2 regions of the Mesorhizobium sp. WSM4837 genome follow, and region 2 is predicted to be linked to the other one. Evidence: predicted binding sites of a transcription regulator. Region 2 holds the regulator's gene; the other holds the start of a gene.
What was found. The regulator PhoB, encoded in region 2, activates phosphate uptake and scavenging genes when phosphate is short. The targets are predictions, from matches to a motif close to TGTCATNNANCTGTCAT.

Region 1 (7,670 bases), on a different contig from region 2:
ATGAGGCCGGCCAAACGCGACGCGCTTCAGGAGCGGAGAGGCAAAAACCGCGCGACCGCTAAAATTCGAACGATCCGCGGCAATTTTCCATAATCTCTGTCTGGCAAGGGTTTCCGCATGGTCACGGAATCCGGCATCAGAGAAACAGAGAGCGCCGAAAACGTCGACGGGATCGGCCCGGAGGCGCCAAGCCGGCAGCATATCGCGGCGCCGCCACTGGCGCCTGAATTGCCCGCCGCCAATCGCGAAGGCCTGCCGTTCCTGATGCTCGTCGCCATCGTCGTGCTGGCGGGCCTGTCGCATCTGACCGGCGCGCCGATCTTCATCACCGTCGGGCTTTTGTCGACTGGCATGGCAGGCCTTGCCGTGCATGTGCGTGCCAGGCGCACGGCGCGCCGCACGGTTGCGCTGCTTGGCGAGACCGCAGCGCGCAGCCGCGCCGAGGTTGAGAGCCTGGCCGACCGCGTGTGGGAGATGCAGGAGAGCGAGGAACGCTTTCGCGGGTTGATCGACGCGCTTGGCGATCTCGTCGTCCATCGCGACCGTGACGGCCACATCGTCTATGCCAACAAGGTTTTCGCCGAGCTTGTCGGAGCCGACCAGCGCGACCTTGCCGGCAAGGCCCTGGCCGACCTCGGCATCGACGTCGGCATCGTTCCCGATGCCGCTTTTTCCGATCATGAATGCCTGAGCTCCACCGACGTCGCCATTAGAACACCGAGCGGCCCGCGCTGGTTCTCATGGATCGAACTGTCCGTGCGCGACAAGGAGAGCGGTGCCGTCTCGCATCGCGCCATCGCCCGCGACATTACCGCCCGCAAGCACGCCGAAACGTCGCTGATCACCGCCCGCGAGCGAGCCGAATATGCAAGCCAGGCCAAATCGCGCTTCCTCGCCACCGTCAGCCACGAGATCCGCACGCCGATGAACGGCATCATGGGCATGGCCAAGCTGCTGGCGGACACCGGGCTCTCGCCGCAACAACGGACCTATGTCGGCGCCATCTCGACCTCGGCCAGCGCGCTGCTGGCGCTGATCGAGGACCTGCTCGACTATTCCAAGATCGAGGCCGGCCGCTTCGATCCCGAACCGCAGCCAATGTCGGTGCGCGAGATCGCCGACAACATCGTAGAACTCCTGGCGGCGCGTGCTTTCGCCAAGAACATCGGCCTTGGCTGCCATGTCGAACCCGACGTGCCGCAGATGATATCAGCCGATCCTGGAAGAGTCAGGCAGGTGCTGCTCAACCTCATCGGCAACGCCATCAAGTTCACCGACAGCGGCGGCGTGTTGGTGAGCATCGCTCGTGCCCGCACCGAAACCACCGACCGCATATGCTTCACCGTCACCGACACCGGTCCCGGCCTGCAGGAGGACGACCTGGAGCGCATCTTCGAGGAATTCGAACAGGCTGACGGCACGTCGACTCGCGCGCATGGCGGCGCCGGGCTCGGTCTTGCCATCTCCAGGCGCCTGGTGATCGCCATGGGCGGCACGATCTCGGTGTCGAGCCAGCTCGGCCAGGGTTCGGAATTCGTCTTCGAAATCCCTGCAATATCGGCCACCGAGCCGCCGCAGAGCCGTCGGGATGCGCTGTCAGGGCGGCGCGCCGTGATCCTGTCGAAGAACGCCATCGAGGCCGACGCCATCGCCCGCACCATCCGCGCCAATGGCGGCAAGGTCGATCTGGCCACCACCGCCGCCCAGGCAGCGTCCTTCGCCGAAGGCTGCGACGCGCTTTTGGTCGATGCGGCCATGGAGGAAGGCGACGGCAGGTTGCTCAAGCGCCTTCGCCAGAGCGGCTTTGCCGATTGCGAGGCGATCACACTGATCGCGCCAACCGACCGCGGCATGCTGGGCGAGTTCCGCGCCAGCGGCTACGCCACCTTTCTGGCAAGGCCGGTGCGTGGCGAAACGTTGCTTCGCGTGCTCTTGACCAGCAGCGTGCCTGCCCTCACCCAGCCGCAGCCGGAAAAGCGCGGCGCACCAACCGCCCGCGCCATTGGCGGCCGGCGGCGGGGCCTGTCCGTGCTGATCGCCGAGGATAACGACATCAACGCCATGCTTGCCCGTGCCACACTGCTAAAGGCCGGGCATCGCGTGAAACTGGTCGGCAACGGCAAGGCCGCCGTCGAGGCCATCACCGGGACCGACCACAAGTACCGCTTCGACGTGGTGCTGATGGACCTGCACATGCCTGTCATGGACGGGCTGGACGCGATCGCCGCCATCCGCCGGCACGAGGAGGAAACCGCCGTGTCGCCGGTTCCGATCATGGTGCTGTCGGCGGACAGTCAGGAAACGACCCGCCACGCAGTGCTCGCCCATGGCGCCAGCGGCTTCGTCACCAAGCCGCTCGACCCCGACGCGCTTGTCCATGCGGTCGAGGGTCACGTGGCCGCTTGATCCGCCGGCTATCCTTGCCTGGCTTACCTGCAGAACATAGCCGGTTGAAGGGTTGCCCAGCCGACGAAGTATTGCCGGCAGGGCCGTATCACGGTACTGTCACAATCCTGTTGCACCTACGCCGTATCCCCGTGCCAAGAGGGATGGCTCGAAGGAGAATCACTCGTGCATACAGTTATGCCGGAATGTGACGCTCGGCCGAACGCCAGGGGTGCTTTGCTCACCGGGCGCAACGTCGATGCTGTCATAAAAGGCGAAGCGCTTGGCCGTATCGGCAACCTCGAAGTGCGGCTCGCACGCAACGAGGCCGAGATCGCCGCCGCGCAGGAAGTGCGCTACCGGGTGTTCTATGACGAGCTCGGCGCCAAGAAAACCCTGTTTCAGGTGCAGGACCGCCGCGACGCCGACCATTTTGATCCGCTCTGTGATCATCTGCTCGTCTTCGACACCTCGCTGTCCGGTCCCGAGCATCGCCGCATTGTCGGCACCTACCGCCTGTTGCGGCAGGAGATCGCGGCAGCGGCCGGCGGCTTCTATTCCGAGGGCGAGTTTGAGCTGACCAATCTTATCGCCCGCCATCCCGGCCAGCGTTTCCTCGAGCTCGGCCGCTCCTGCGTCTTGCCGGAATACCGCTCGAAGCGCACCATCGAGGCGCTCTGGCAAGGTATCTGGGCCTATATCAACCATTATGGGATCGGCGTGATGACCGGTTGCGCCTCGTTCCCCGGCACCGTGCCGGCGGCACACGCCGAAGCGCTGACCTATCTCGCCCATCACTGCCGGACGAATTCGGCCTGGGACGTGCGCGCCGTCGCCGGCCGCTACTGTTCCATGGATTTGATGCCGATCGAGGCGGTCAACGCCAAGGCCGCGATCGCGGCGATGCCACCGCTGGTCAAGGGCTATCTGCGCGTCGGCGCGCGCATCGGCGACGGCTGCGTCATCGACCGCGAATTCTCGACGGTCGACGTGTTCGTGGTGATGCCGGTCAAGGAGATCGGCGCCCGCTACGTCAGCTATTATGGCGGGGAAGCCCAGCGCTTCGCCGCATGAGATTCCAATGAGTAGCGAATAGGGAGTAGCGAGTAGCGGGAGTTCCGCCAATTCGCTGCGGATCGTTGTCCCTATTCGCTACTGGCCCTCATTTCACGGAATATCTTCCGGCCGCCGGCCGGGCCGGCTCTTGTAGGACGGAAAGGCCCAGCCGAACTTAAGCGCGCCGCCACGCACGCAGAAAGCGGCTATGAAGCCCACCAGGCCCGAGGCGAGCGGCGGCAGTCCGGCGAGATCGCCTGTTGTAAACAGGATGGCGCCCGCAAGGGCGGCGGTGACATAGATTTCTGGTCTCAAGAGCACCGAAGCCTCACCGGCCAGCAGGTCGCGCAAGATTCCGCCGAACGTGGCGGTGAGCACGCCGGTAACAACGGACACGACCGGCGAGCCGGTGATGGCCAGGCCCTTGGCGGCACCCATCACCGAAAACGCGGCGAGGCCGACGGCGTCGAGCCAGAGCAGTAATTTCCAGCGGGATTCGAGACGGTGCGCCCCGAAAAAGACAAGCATCGCCACCACCGCGCAGATCAGCACATAGCCAGAGTTGGTAACCCAGAAGACCGGCAGATTGAGGATGACGTCACGAAACGTGCCACCGCCGATGCCGGTGACGCTGGCCAGGAACAGAAAGCCGATGATGTCGAGCTGCTTGCGCGAAGCGGCCAGCGCACCGGTCGCCGCGAAGACGGCGACACCGGCATAGTCGAGAAGCTCGATCGGGTTCAAGGGCATAGCGGAGTAGGAGAGCGGGTGAATAGGGCTGTATGAATAGCACGAAGCCGTACGATTGGTACGGCTCCTTTACCCTACTGCCCCTACTGCTCCTACTGCCCTATTCCCTTAACTTACGCATCCTTCTCAGCTTGCTCATTCACCGGCCCTGGCTCGACCGGCGCTTCGCTTGCCACATGCTTGGGACCGCCCTTGGCAACGCCGACCATGGCCGGCCGCAACACCCGCTCACCGATCGAATAGCCTGGCTGCACGACCTGGACCACCGTGTTGGCCGGCACCTCCGGATTGGGCACCTCGAACATCGCCTGATGGAAATTCGGGTCGAATTTCTCGCCTTCCGGCTCGAGCTTCTTCACTCCGTGCCGCTCGAGCGCCGATAGCATGGCGCGCTCGGTGAGCTCGACGCCCTCGATCAGTGACTTCAAACCGGCATCACCTGACGCCTTGGACTCAGCCGGGATCGCATCCAGTGCGCGGCGCAGATTGTCCGATACCGACAGCATGTCACGGGCGAAATTGGCAACCGCATAGGCGCGTGCATCGTGCACGTCACGGGCGGTACGGCGGCGCAGATTCTCCATCTCGGCTGCGACGCGGAGCGCGCGGTCCTTCAACTCGTCGTTTTCCTTCAGCAGCCGCACAAGCGCTTCATAGTCGCCGTCGGCGCTGCCTTGCGTGTGTTCGGTGGCAGCCCCGGCCGTCTCGGCTTCATCGGGCGCGCGTTCGTCTTTTGCCTGGTCGCTCATCGCCGTTTCCCGTCATTTCAAATGATGTGGATTTTGTGCCCGATATCGAGGTTTGGCGGCCAAAAATCAAGGGGCAAGCGATACTGGACAGGCCGCTCGCGCTTTTGACGACGCATCATGGAGACCTTTCGATATTAATTCAAATTTTACTGTAACCACCGGCTTTGCTTGCCAAGATGCTGCGATAGGGGAACCATTCGTCTGCTGGAAGAGTTTCGAAACCGACACAGGATTTTGAGATGGCGACCCGCAACGACGGCGACCGTAAGACTGGCGCCCCCAACGATGACGAAAGACGTGAAAGGCTGGCGGCCGGCATCAGGCGCCAGTTCGGCACCGAGGCAACGATGCACTTTCTGCGCGCGTTGCCGGCGTTCTGGACGGAGAACGACATTCCCGATCGTTTCAGGGAATTGCTTGACCGCCTGGACGGCATCGAAAGCAGCGTAGCCGCCGGTGGCAACCGGCGATAGACAACACACACGCCTGTCGCTGCGCGCCATTGGCATGCCTTTTGCCGCAGCTTGCGCGTCGCGCGACAATTACCCGCAGTAACTTTGCGTGATGCCTGGCTTGCGGCGACGAAATGGCCCGTCTATGCTTCCTGATGAACATGATTTCCCCCGAAGCTGTAGCGAACAGCAAGCGTGCCTGGTTGAAGATCCTGGCGCGCTACAAGAAACCTGACAGGCGGCGCAGCGCCGTCGAACTTGCCATCACCCTCATCCCCTTTGCCACGCTGTGGGCACTGTCCTCGGCTGCCTATGCCTATGGCCATTGGTGGGGCCTGATCCTCATCCTTCCGGCCGCCGGCTTTCTGGTGCGGATCTTCATGATCCAGCACGATTGCGGCCACGGCTCGTTCTTCGCCAATCGCACCGCCGACGACTGGATCGGCCGCGGGCTGGGCATCCTGACCTTGACGCCTTACGATTGCTGGCGGCGTGCCCACGCAACCCATCACGCCAGCGCCGGCAACCTCGATGAGCGCGGCACGGGCGACATCAGGACGCTGACTGTTGCCGAATATCGGCAAATGTCCTGGCGGGGCCGCCTTGCCTATCGTCTCTATCGCCATCCGCTCGTCATGTTCGGCCTCGGCCCCATTTGGCTTTTCATCTTTGAGCAGCGACTGCCGGTCGGCATGATGCGAGGCGGCCTCACGCCCTGGGTGTCGTCAATGGCCACCAACGTGGCCATCGCGGTTGCGGCCGCCGCCCTCATCTGGTTCGTCGGCCTCGAAGCGTTCCTGGTTGTCCACTTGCCCATCGTCGTTCTCGCCGGCTCCGCCGGCATCTGGCTGTTCTACGTCCAGCACCAGTTCGAGGAGACCGAGTGGGCAAAGGACTCCGAATGGGAGTTCCAGCATGCGGCCCTGCACGGCTCGTCCTATTATGACCTGCCGCCGGTGCTGAACTGGTTCACCGGCAATATCGGCGTCCATCACGTGCATCACCTCTCCGCCAAGGTGCCGTGCTATCGGCTCCAGGAGGTCCTGAGGGACTATCCGGAACTGCGCGAAATCGGCCGCGTCACGCTTCTCGACAGCCTGCGCTGCGTCAAGCTGGCGCTGTGGGATGAGAGCCGCAGCAAGCTGGTGTCGTTTCGCGAAGCGCGGATGACTGCGTAAAAGCATCACCCGAAAATCGAAATCGATTTTCGGAAGGATCATGCGCAGAATCAAGTTCTACAGCGTCCTTTGCGCGTCCCAAAAGGACGCGGCGCTGTAGAGCCGCCGCACCACTGGTGCGGCGGTTTCCAAGGCCCGACTCAAGCCGCCTGGCGTTCGTCGCGCATCAGGATCTCGCCGTGGCGGATCTCGGTGCCAAGCACTTTCAGGCATTCGCGCATGAAGGCGGCCAGCCCCGGCCAGCCCTTGGCCGACACCAGATTGCCGTCGACATGGGCGCCGGTCGGCGCGACATCGATGTAGGTGCCGCCAGCGAGCGTGACTTCCGGCTCGCAATACTGCAGCGCCGCGACTTCCCTGCCACGCAGCACGCCGTCGACCGCCATCAGGATCTGCGCGCCGTGGCAAATGGTGAAGATCGGCTTGCCGGTCTCGTGGAAATGCCGCACCAGCGCCTGCACGCGCTTGTCGATGCGGATATATTCCGGCCCGCGCCCGCCTGCCGCATAGACGGCATCGTATTCAGCCGGATTGACCTCGGAAAACGTCTTGTTGAGGATGTAGTCGTGGCCGAGCTTTTCCGTATAGGTCTGGTGACCCTCGAAGTCGTGCAGCGACGTCTTCAGGATATCGCCTGCCTTCTTGTCGGGACACACGACATGCACGGTGTGGCCGACCGCATGCATGGCCTGTTCAAAGACGAAAATCTCGTATTCCTCGCTGAACTCGCCAACGAGCATCAATATCTTCTTACCAGCCATTCCCGGTTCCTCCCTTGGTGGCGAATTTATTTCGGATCACGAAATAATAGGCCGTATCTTAAGGGGCGGGATGCCGAAAATAAAAGATTGAATCGGCAAAGTGGTCCGACCAGATGCGACTTGCTCGGTGGGGAGATCAACCGGTGCGCACCCGCCGCCAGGAATATTTGGGGCCTTTGGCCTCCGGCTTCACGGTCGGCTGGTAGGACAGCGGCAGACCGCCGGTGCGGCCTTCCTCGAGCCGTTTCAGCAACACTGGATTTGATACTTCGAACTCGTCGAAGCCGAGGCGCAGCATATGCGGAAGCTGGTCGACCAGAACCTGTCCGGTGGCGCGGA
Region 2 (7,670 bases):
GCAACGGAAACTTGAAGCGCTTGCGCTGCGACCGGCCGTTGAGCAGCATCAAGGCGACGGCCACACAGGCGAGAATGCCGACGATCCAGCTCGCGGTCGCCCCGATCGAGCCACGCGGCCCGCCACCCATGAGCTGGAACGTGGCATCGAGCGGCGCGACGGTGCGCCCGCTCGTCATCAGCCACGCCATGCCGCGCCAGATCAGCAGGCCGCCCAGCGTCACGATGAAGGCCGGAACCTCGAGATAGGCGATGATGAAGCCCTGAAGCGCGCCGATCATGAGGCCGAGCACCACGCCGGCAGCCAGTGCGATGACCCATATCCAGGGATTTCCAAGCTGGAATCCCAAGACGCGGATGAGGAATTCTGCCTGCGCAACGCCCATCACCATGCCGATGACGCCTTCGACGGAGCCGACCGAAAGATCGATGTTGCGCATCACGATGACCAGCACCATGCCGGTCGCCATGATCGCGACCGAGGAAGTTTGCACCGACAGGTTCCAGAGATTGCGCGGCGTGAGGAAAAGCCCACCCGACAGGATGTGGATTCCAACCCAGATGATCAGCAGCGCGCCGACCATGCCGAGCATGCGTATGTCGAGCTCGGTTGCCTTGAGGAAGCGGCCGAAGGGGCTGAGCTCGGATTCACGCGCCCGGTCAGCAACCGGCGTGTTGGAAATCGTGTCGGTCATGATGTCCTCCCACCGTTGCCGTCTGCCGCGGATGCCGGAAGCAGCTTAGAAATTACCCGCGAGACGCGGAAAAACAACTCTTTTGAAAAAAACGCCGCGGCGTGAAGCCGCGGCGTTTCAGGTTTTTTGGCGAAGGCGGATCAGTTGCAGACCGGGACGGTGCCCGCCGCCACGCCGGCGCAGACCTCTTCCTGCTTGATCCAGCCGGCGTCGATGACGACGTTGAGATTGTCCCTGGTGATGGCAATCGGCGTCAGGAACAGCGACTTGACGACATTGCCGCCCGGCGTGGTGAAATCCTTGACACCGGCAATGTCTGTCATCGGCTTGCCGTCGGCCAGCTGCGAGGCGATCTCGGCGGCGTTCTTGCCGAGCTCGCGCGCGTCTTTCCACACCGATACGGTCTGTGTGCCGAGCGCGATACGGTTCAGCGCGGCATGGTCGCCGTCCTGGCCCGAAACCGGGACGGATCCGGCCAGGCCTTGCGCCGTCAGCGCCGCGACGACGCCACCCGCGGTGCCGTCATTGGCGGCAACCACCGCATCGACCTTGTTGTCGTTGGCGGTCAGGAACTGTTCCATGTTCTTCTGGGCGTTGGCGGGAAGCCAGCCGTCCGTATAAGCCTCGCCGACATTCTTGATCTTGCCGCTGTCGATGGCATCCTTGAGCACTTCTATGGAGCCGGCGAACAGAAAATCGGCATTAGGGTCGGCGCCCGAGCCCTTGATGAAGACGTAATTGCCTTCCGGCGCCACCTTGAACACTTCGCGGGCCTGCATGCGGCCGACTTCCTGGTTGTCAAAGGTCAGATAGAAGACGTCCTTGTTCTCGATCAGCCGGTCATAGCCGACGACCGGAATGCCTTCGTCCAGCGCCTTCTGCACCGCCGGACCGATGGCCGAGGCATCCTGCGCAAGGATGATCAGCGCGTTGGCGCCCTGCGAGATCAGGCTTTCGACGTCGGTCAGCTGCTTGCCGGGATTGGACTGTGCGTCAGCGGAGATATATTTGTCGCCGGCGGCCTCGATCGCCGCCTTCATGGCGGCTTCGTCGGTCTTCCAACGCTCTTCCTGGAAGTTCGACCACGAAACGCCAATGACCTTGTCCTTGGCCTGCGCGGCCGACGCGAGCGTCAGCGACATGGCGACCCCCGCCAGAATGGCGGCTGCGAATCTCTTCATGATATTCCTCCCTGCGCCGCGTAGGGCGCGACCAACTGGCCCGAAGGCCGGCACAAAGGCTCTATTTTTTCGAGCCTCGAAAAAATACTGGTCCAACGCCGAAGCACTGTCAACACCAATTCTGATGGATTTTAACGTCCTGTCGGGCTTTTTTTCGAGGCTCGGAATAAATAATGACAGCCCCTTCTGCTTCTGCCAGTATTTGTCCGACATACCGACGGCTTCCGATTCATGAGCGGCCGCGGCAATGAGGAGGAAACAAAAAATGTCGGTGGGAATCCGTCATGACGATCTGCGCCGGCGCAACCGGGCGATGGTGATTTCGGCCGTGCGCCGGGCAGGCCAGCCGTCGCGGACCGAGATCGCCGCGACCACCGGCCTCAGCCATTCGACCATATCGGCGATCTCTGCCGACCTGATCCAGGAAGGCATCCTGGCCGAGAGCAAGGCGAGCGAGACGGTTTCGCTGAAACGCGGCCGGCCGCAGGTCGGCCTCAGCCTCAATCCGCAAGCCGCTGCGGTGTTGGCCGTCGTGTTGTCGCTGAATTTCCTGTCGGTCGCCGTCATCGATTATGCCGGACAAGTGGTCGCCGAGGAACAGCGCCGGCTGGACACGCTGACCATGTCGCGTGACGCGCTGATCGAGGAATGTGTCGCCATCGTCCGGCGCCGGCTCGAAGATCCCGACCTCGATGTCCAAAGCGTCGCCCGCATCGCGCTGGCGATCCAGGGCATCACCGATTCCCACGCGCGCGCCATGTTGTGGTCGCCGATCACGCCGCAGACGAACATCGCCTTCGCCGACATTCTGGAACGCGAGTTCGGCATCCCGGCCATCATGGAGAACGACTGCAACATGATGGCCGTGGCGCTGCGCTGGCGCCACCCGGATCGCTACCGCGACGATTTCATCGCCATCCTGCTCTCGCACGGCATCGGTATGGGGCTGGTGCTGAAGGGCGAGCTGTTCACCGGCACCCACTCCTCAGGCGGCGAATTCGGCCACATGATCCATCGGCCGGGCGGCGCGCTTTGCCGCTGCGGGCGGCGCGGCTGCGTCGAGGCTTATGCCGGCAACTACGCCATCTGGCGCAACGCAAGGCTGTTGAGCGAGAACGCCGAGCCGGTCGCCGATGTCAGCGACGCCGACATGCGGGCCTTGGCGGCCCGGGCGCGCGAGATGGACGGACCGGAGCGCGAAGCCTACCGCAAGGCCGGCGAGGCGCTCGGCTTCGGGCTCGGCAGCCTGTTTGCGCTGATCGATCCGGCGCCGGTGGCCATGGTCGGCGCCAGCGCTGCCGCCTTCGACCTGATCGAGCCGGCCCTGCGCGAGGCCATCGCCCAGACCGCCGGCGGCCAGCATTCGGGTTCGATTTCCTTCGACACCGAGCCGAACGAGCTGCCGCTGATCCGCGAAGGCTGCGCCATGCGGGCGCTAAGCTTCGTCGACCAGGAGATTTTCGCGCCGAGCATCCAGGCACGAGCCGGCTCGGTCGGAAAGAACGTGGCTTGAAGGATTCCCGGGTCGCGACTTGGGGTGTGTTGAGATTCAGGTCAGGCCGAGTCGAGAATGGTGGGTTCCGAGAACCGGAGCGGAGCGTACTTTTGGGTACGTGAGCCCGCGCATGACCCCGAAATCGAGATCGATTTCGGAAAGGTCGTGCGCAAAATCAAAGTTCTACAGCGTCCTTTGCGTGCCCAACAGGGCGCGCGGCGCTGTAGGTAAGCGCAGGAAGCCGCCGTTCGCAGGCCGGCATCACCTGAATATCAGCACATCCCTAGCTAGTCTTCCCTGATCGCATAGCCGGCGCCGCGGATGGTGCGGATGACATCGGGCATGCGACCATTGTTGACCGCCTTGCGCAACCGGCCGACATGGACGTCCACCGTGCGCTCGTCGATGTAGATCGTCTCGCCCCAGACATTGTCGAGCAACTGACTGCGCGAGAAGACCCGGCCCGGGTGGCGCATCATGAATTCGAGCAGCCGGAATTCGGTCGGCCCGAGCCGGATCTCGCTCTTCTTGCGATAGACCCGGTGCGATTCACGATCGAGCATGATGTCGCCGACCTTGAGCACGCTGGACAGCACTTCCGGCTTGGCGCGGCGCAGCAGCGCCTTGACCCTGGCCATGAATTCCGGTGTCGAGAACGGCTTGACCAGATAGTCGTCGGCTCCGGTCGAAAGGCCGCGCACCCGGTCGCTCTCCTCGCCGCGCGCGGTCAGCATGATGATCGGCAGCCGCTCGGTTTCGGGGCGCACCCGAAGGCGCCGGCAAAGCTCGATGCCGGAAACCGCCGGCACCATCCAGTCGAGCACCAAAAGATCGGGCACGTTTTCCTGCAGCCGGATTTCGGCCTCGTCACCGCGCGTCACCACCTCGACCTGATAGCCTTCGGATTCCAGATTGTAACGGAGGAGGACGCCTAGCGGCTCTTCATCCTCCACCACCATGATGCGCGGCGCGATCATCGGCCGGTCACTCCTGTCATGTCGCCGGCGCCGACATCGTCGTTTCGTCGAGCTTCGGGCGATCTGCCGGCAATTGCTGCCCGGTCACGACAAAATAGGCGTTTTCGGCAATGTTGGTGACATGATCGCCGATACGCTCGAGATTCTTGGCGCAGAACAGAAGGTGCGTGCAGGCGGTGATGTTGCGCGGATCCTCCATCATGTAAGTCAGGAGTTCGCGAAAAACCGCCGTATATTTCACGTCGATCTTCTGGTCGTCGGCGCGCAGTTCCTTCAACGCGCCGGCATCGCGCGACACATAGTGCTCGACCACGCCGCGCAGCTGCACAAGAACGAGATCCGCCATCGCGTCGATACCGTGCGACAGATTACGCGGCGTCGCGCTCTGCCCGACTGCGCTGACCCGCTTGGCAATGTTCTTGGCCAGATCGCCGATGCGCTCGAGATCGCCCGCCATGCGGATTGCGCCAACCACGGCGCGCAGATCCTGCGCCATCGGCTGCCGCTTGGCGATCAGCGTGATCGCGCTGTCGTCGAGCTCGCGCTGCCGCGCATCCATGATGGCGTCATCCGAGACGACGCGCTGCGCCATCGCATTGTCCGACGCAAGCAACGCGCGGATCGAGGCCGCGACCATTGCGGCGGCGAGCTCGTCCATGTCGCGGATCAGCCGGTCGATGTGCTCCAGTTCCTCGTCGAAAGATGCGACGGTGTGTTCACCCATGGTGCTGTCCTCGTGTTCGAAATTCGCCGGACCGCTCAGCCGAACCGGCCGGTGATGTAGTCCTGGGTGCGCTTGTCGTCGGGGTTGGTGAACATCTTGTCGGTCGCGCCCTCCTCGACCAGATAGCCGAGATGGAACATCGCCGTGCGTTGCGACACGCGCGCCGCCTGCTGCATCGAATGGGTGACGATGACGATCGTATAGTTCTGGCGCAGTTCGTCGATCAGTTCCTCGACGCGGGCGGTGGCGATCGGATCGAGCGCCGAACAGGGCTCGTCCATCAGGATCACTTCCGGCGACACCGCGATGGCGCGCGCGATGCACAGGCGCTGCTGCTGTCCGCCGGACAGTCCAGTACCCGACTCGAGCAGGCGATCCTTGACCTCGTTGAACAGGCCGGCCTTCTTCAGGCTCGATTCGACGATGCCGTCCAACTCGGCCTTGCTCCTGGCCAGGCCGTGGATGCGCGGACCGTAGGCGACGTTTTCGTAGATCGACTTCGGAAACGGGTTCGGCTTCTGGAATACCATGCCCACGCGAGCTCGCAACTCGACGACATCGATTTTCGGGTCGTAGACGTTCTCGCCGTCGAGCGTGATCTTGCCGCTCACCCGCGCGATATCGATGGTGTCGTTCATTCGGTTCAGGCAACGCAGGAACGTCGACTTGCCACAGCCCGATGGCCCGATCAACGCCGTCACCTGATGCTCGCGGACATCGAGATCGACGTCGAACAGAGCTCGCTTCTCGCCGTAGTGAACAGAGACCTTTTCGCCCTTCATCTTGATCGAAGGGGCGTTGGTTGCGCTGCTCAGTTTCTGCTCGACGCCGGCTTCCGTCATGATGTTCATATCCTCTACTCCTTACCAGCGCCGCTCGAAGCGCCTGCGCAGTATCACCGCGATGGCATTCATGATGACCAAAAACACCAGCAAAATCAAAATCGCCGCCGAAGTCTTCTGCTGGAACCCCGCTTCCGGGAAATCCGCCCACATGAAAATCTGCACCGGCAGGATCGTCGCGGGATCGGTGAAGCCGCCGGGAATGTCGACGATGAAGGCGACCATGCCGATCATCAGCAACGGCGCGGTTTCACCGAGCGCATGCGCCATTCCGAGGATGGTGCCGGTCATGATGCCCGGCATCGCCAGCGGCAGCACGTGATGGAATACGGTCTGGACCTTGGACGCTCCGATGCCAAGCGCCGCCTCGCGGATCGACGGGGGCACGGCGCGCAGCGAAGCGCGCGAGGCGATAATGATGATCGGCAGGGTCATCAGCGCCAGCACCATGCCGCCGACCAACGGGGCTGAGCGCGGCATGCCGAAGAAATTCAAGAATACGGCAAGTCCAAGCAGGCCGAAGACGATCGAAGGCACCGCCGCCAGATTATTGATATTCACTTCGATCATCGTCGTCAGCCGGTTCTTGGGCGCAAATTCCTCAAGATAGATCGCCGCTGAAACGCCGATCGGGAAGGCTATGGCGAGGGTTACGATCATGGTCAGGAACGATCCGACGACCGCGCCCCAGACACCGGCCAATTCCGGCTCGCGGCTTGCGCCGGTGAAGAAGAAGATCGAGTTGAACCGGCTTTCGATCAGGCCAGCGCTCTTCAGTGTGTCGAGCCAGACGATCACCTTGTCCGAAATCTTTCGCGATGCTTCCGGCGTCTCGATGACGCGCAGGAATGCCTGGCCGCTCGCGGCGGGCGCCGTGCTGTCCAGCGCCTCGATCACCGTGCCCTTTGCGATCACCGTGCCGTTGGCCGCAGGCGACAGCGAGGTCAGCTTGACCGTGCCGCCATTGAACGCGACCAGCAGCGACGACGCGCCGCTCGTCAGCGTAAACATGCCGTTTTCGCCCTCGGTCGCACCATGGCCGCGCGCCAGCGCCAGCATGGCATCGTCGCCGAAGGTCAGATCGATGTCGCCGCTGGTTTCCGAAGGCGTGACGCTTGTCGAAATCGCTTCGTCCGAACCGACGTCGGCAAGCAAACCCTTGAGGTAGAGGTCGGCAAAATCATCAAGTGGAACCGCATAGTCCACCGTTCCTCCGAGCATCCCCGGATCAGCCGCAATATCCTTGCGCAGGAACACGCCTGTGCCGGTGGAAATCAGCCCGCGCAGAAGGCGCTTGTCCTGGCGGCTCTTCACATCCGGAAATTTTGCCGTAAGCGCTTCCTGAGCGATGGCGTCGTAGTTCACTTCATCGAGTTTCGCCGGGTCGGCCTTGGCCGCTGAAAGATCGATCGGCAGCGTCACATAGTTCTGCCGCAGCGCCGGAATCGCCTGCGTGACGATCGTCGACAGGAGCAGCACAAGGAACAAGCCGGCCAACGCGACAGCTGCAGCGCCAAGCCATTTGAACCATTTTTCCGTGCGGTAGCGGCCCTTCAGCCGCGCCTTCGCGGCATCGTCGGTATGAACGCTGACCGGCCGTCCGACGGCGCCGAATGACGAGATCGCATCAGTCATATTGCTCTCGGTATTTCTGGACGACGCGCAAAGCGACGATGTTGAGGGTAAGCGTGATGCAGAACAGCACCAGGCCGAGTGCGAAGGCTGCAAGCGTCTTGGCGCTGTCGAACTCCTGGTCG

Region 1: the regulator PhoB is predicted to act here: its motif matches at 2,504-2,520, upstream of olsB (l-ornithine N(alpha)-acyltransferase).

The regions. Positions count from the first base shown of each region.
Region 1 is NZ_JBVVQE010000007.1:43,767-51,436, reverse strand. Features, by position in the region: gene AC0L3D_RS05860 (ATP-binding protein) at 118-2,406, shown strand; gene olsB (l-ornithine N(alpha)-acyltransferase) at 2,572-3,459, shown strand; gene AC0L3D_RS05850 (trimeric intracellular cation channel family protein) at 3,553-4,185, opposite strand; gene grpE (nucleotide exchange factor GrpE) at 4,305-4,940, opposite strand; gene AC0L3D_RS05840 (hypothetical protein) at 5,180-5,413, shown strand; gene AC0L3D_RS05835 (fatty acid desaturase) at 5,548-6,570, shown strand; gene AC0L3D_RS05830 (DJ-1/PfpI family protein) at 6,711-7,331, opposite strand; gene AC0L3D_RS05825 (DUF934 domain-containing protein) at 7,468-7,670, opposite strand, start outside.
Region 2 is NZ_JBVVQE010000034.1:62,918-70,587, reverse strand. Features, by position in the region: gene AC0L3D_RS20455 (sugar ABC transporter permease) at 1-694, opposite strand, end outside; gene xylF (D-xylose ABC transporter substrate-binding protein) at 835-1,875, opposite strand; gene AC0L3D_RS20445 (ROK family protein) at 2,141-3,388, shown strand; gene phoB (phosphate regulon transcriptional regulator PhoB) at 3,658-4,347, opposite strand; gene phoU (phosphate signaling complex protein PhoU) at 4,364-5,071, opposite strand; gene pstB (phosphate ABC transporter ATP-binding protein PstB) at 5,107-5,922, opposite strand; gene pstA (phosphate ABC transporter permease PstA) at 5,935-7,548, opposite strand; gene pstC (phosphate ABC transporter permease subunit PstC) at 7,541-7,670, opposite strand, start outside.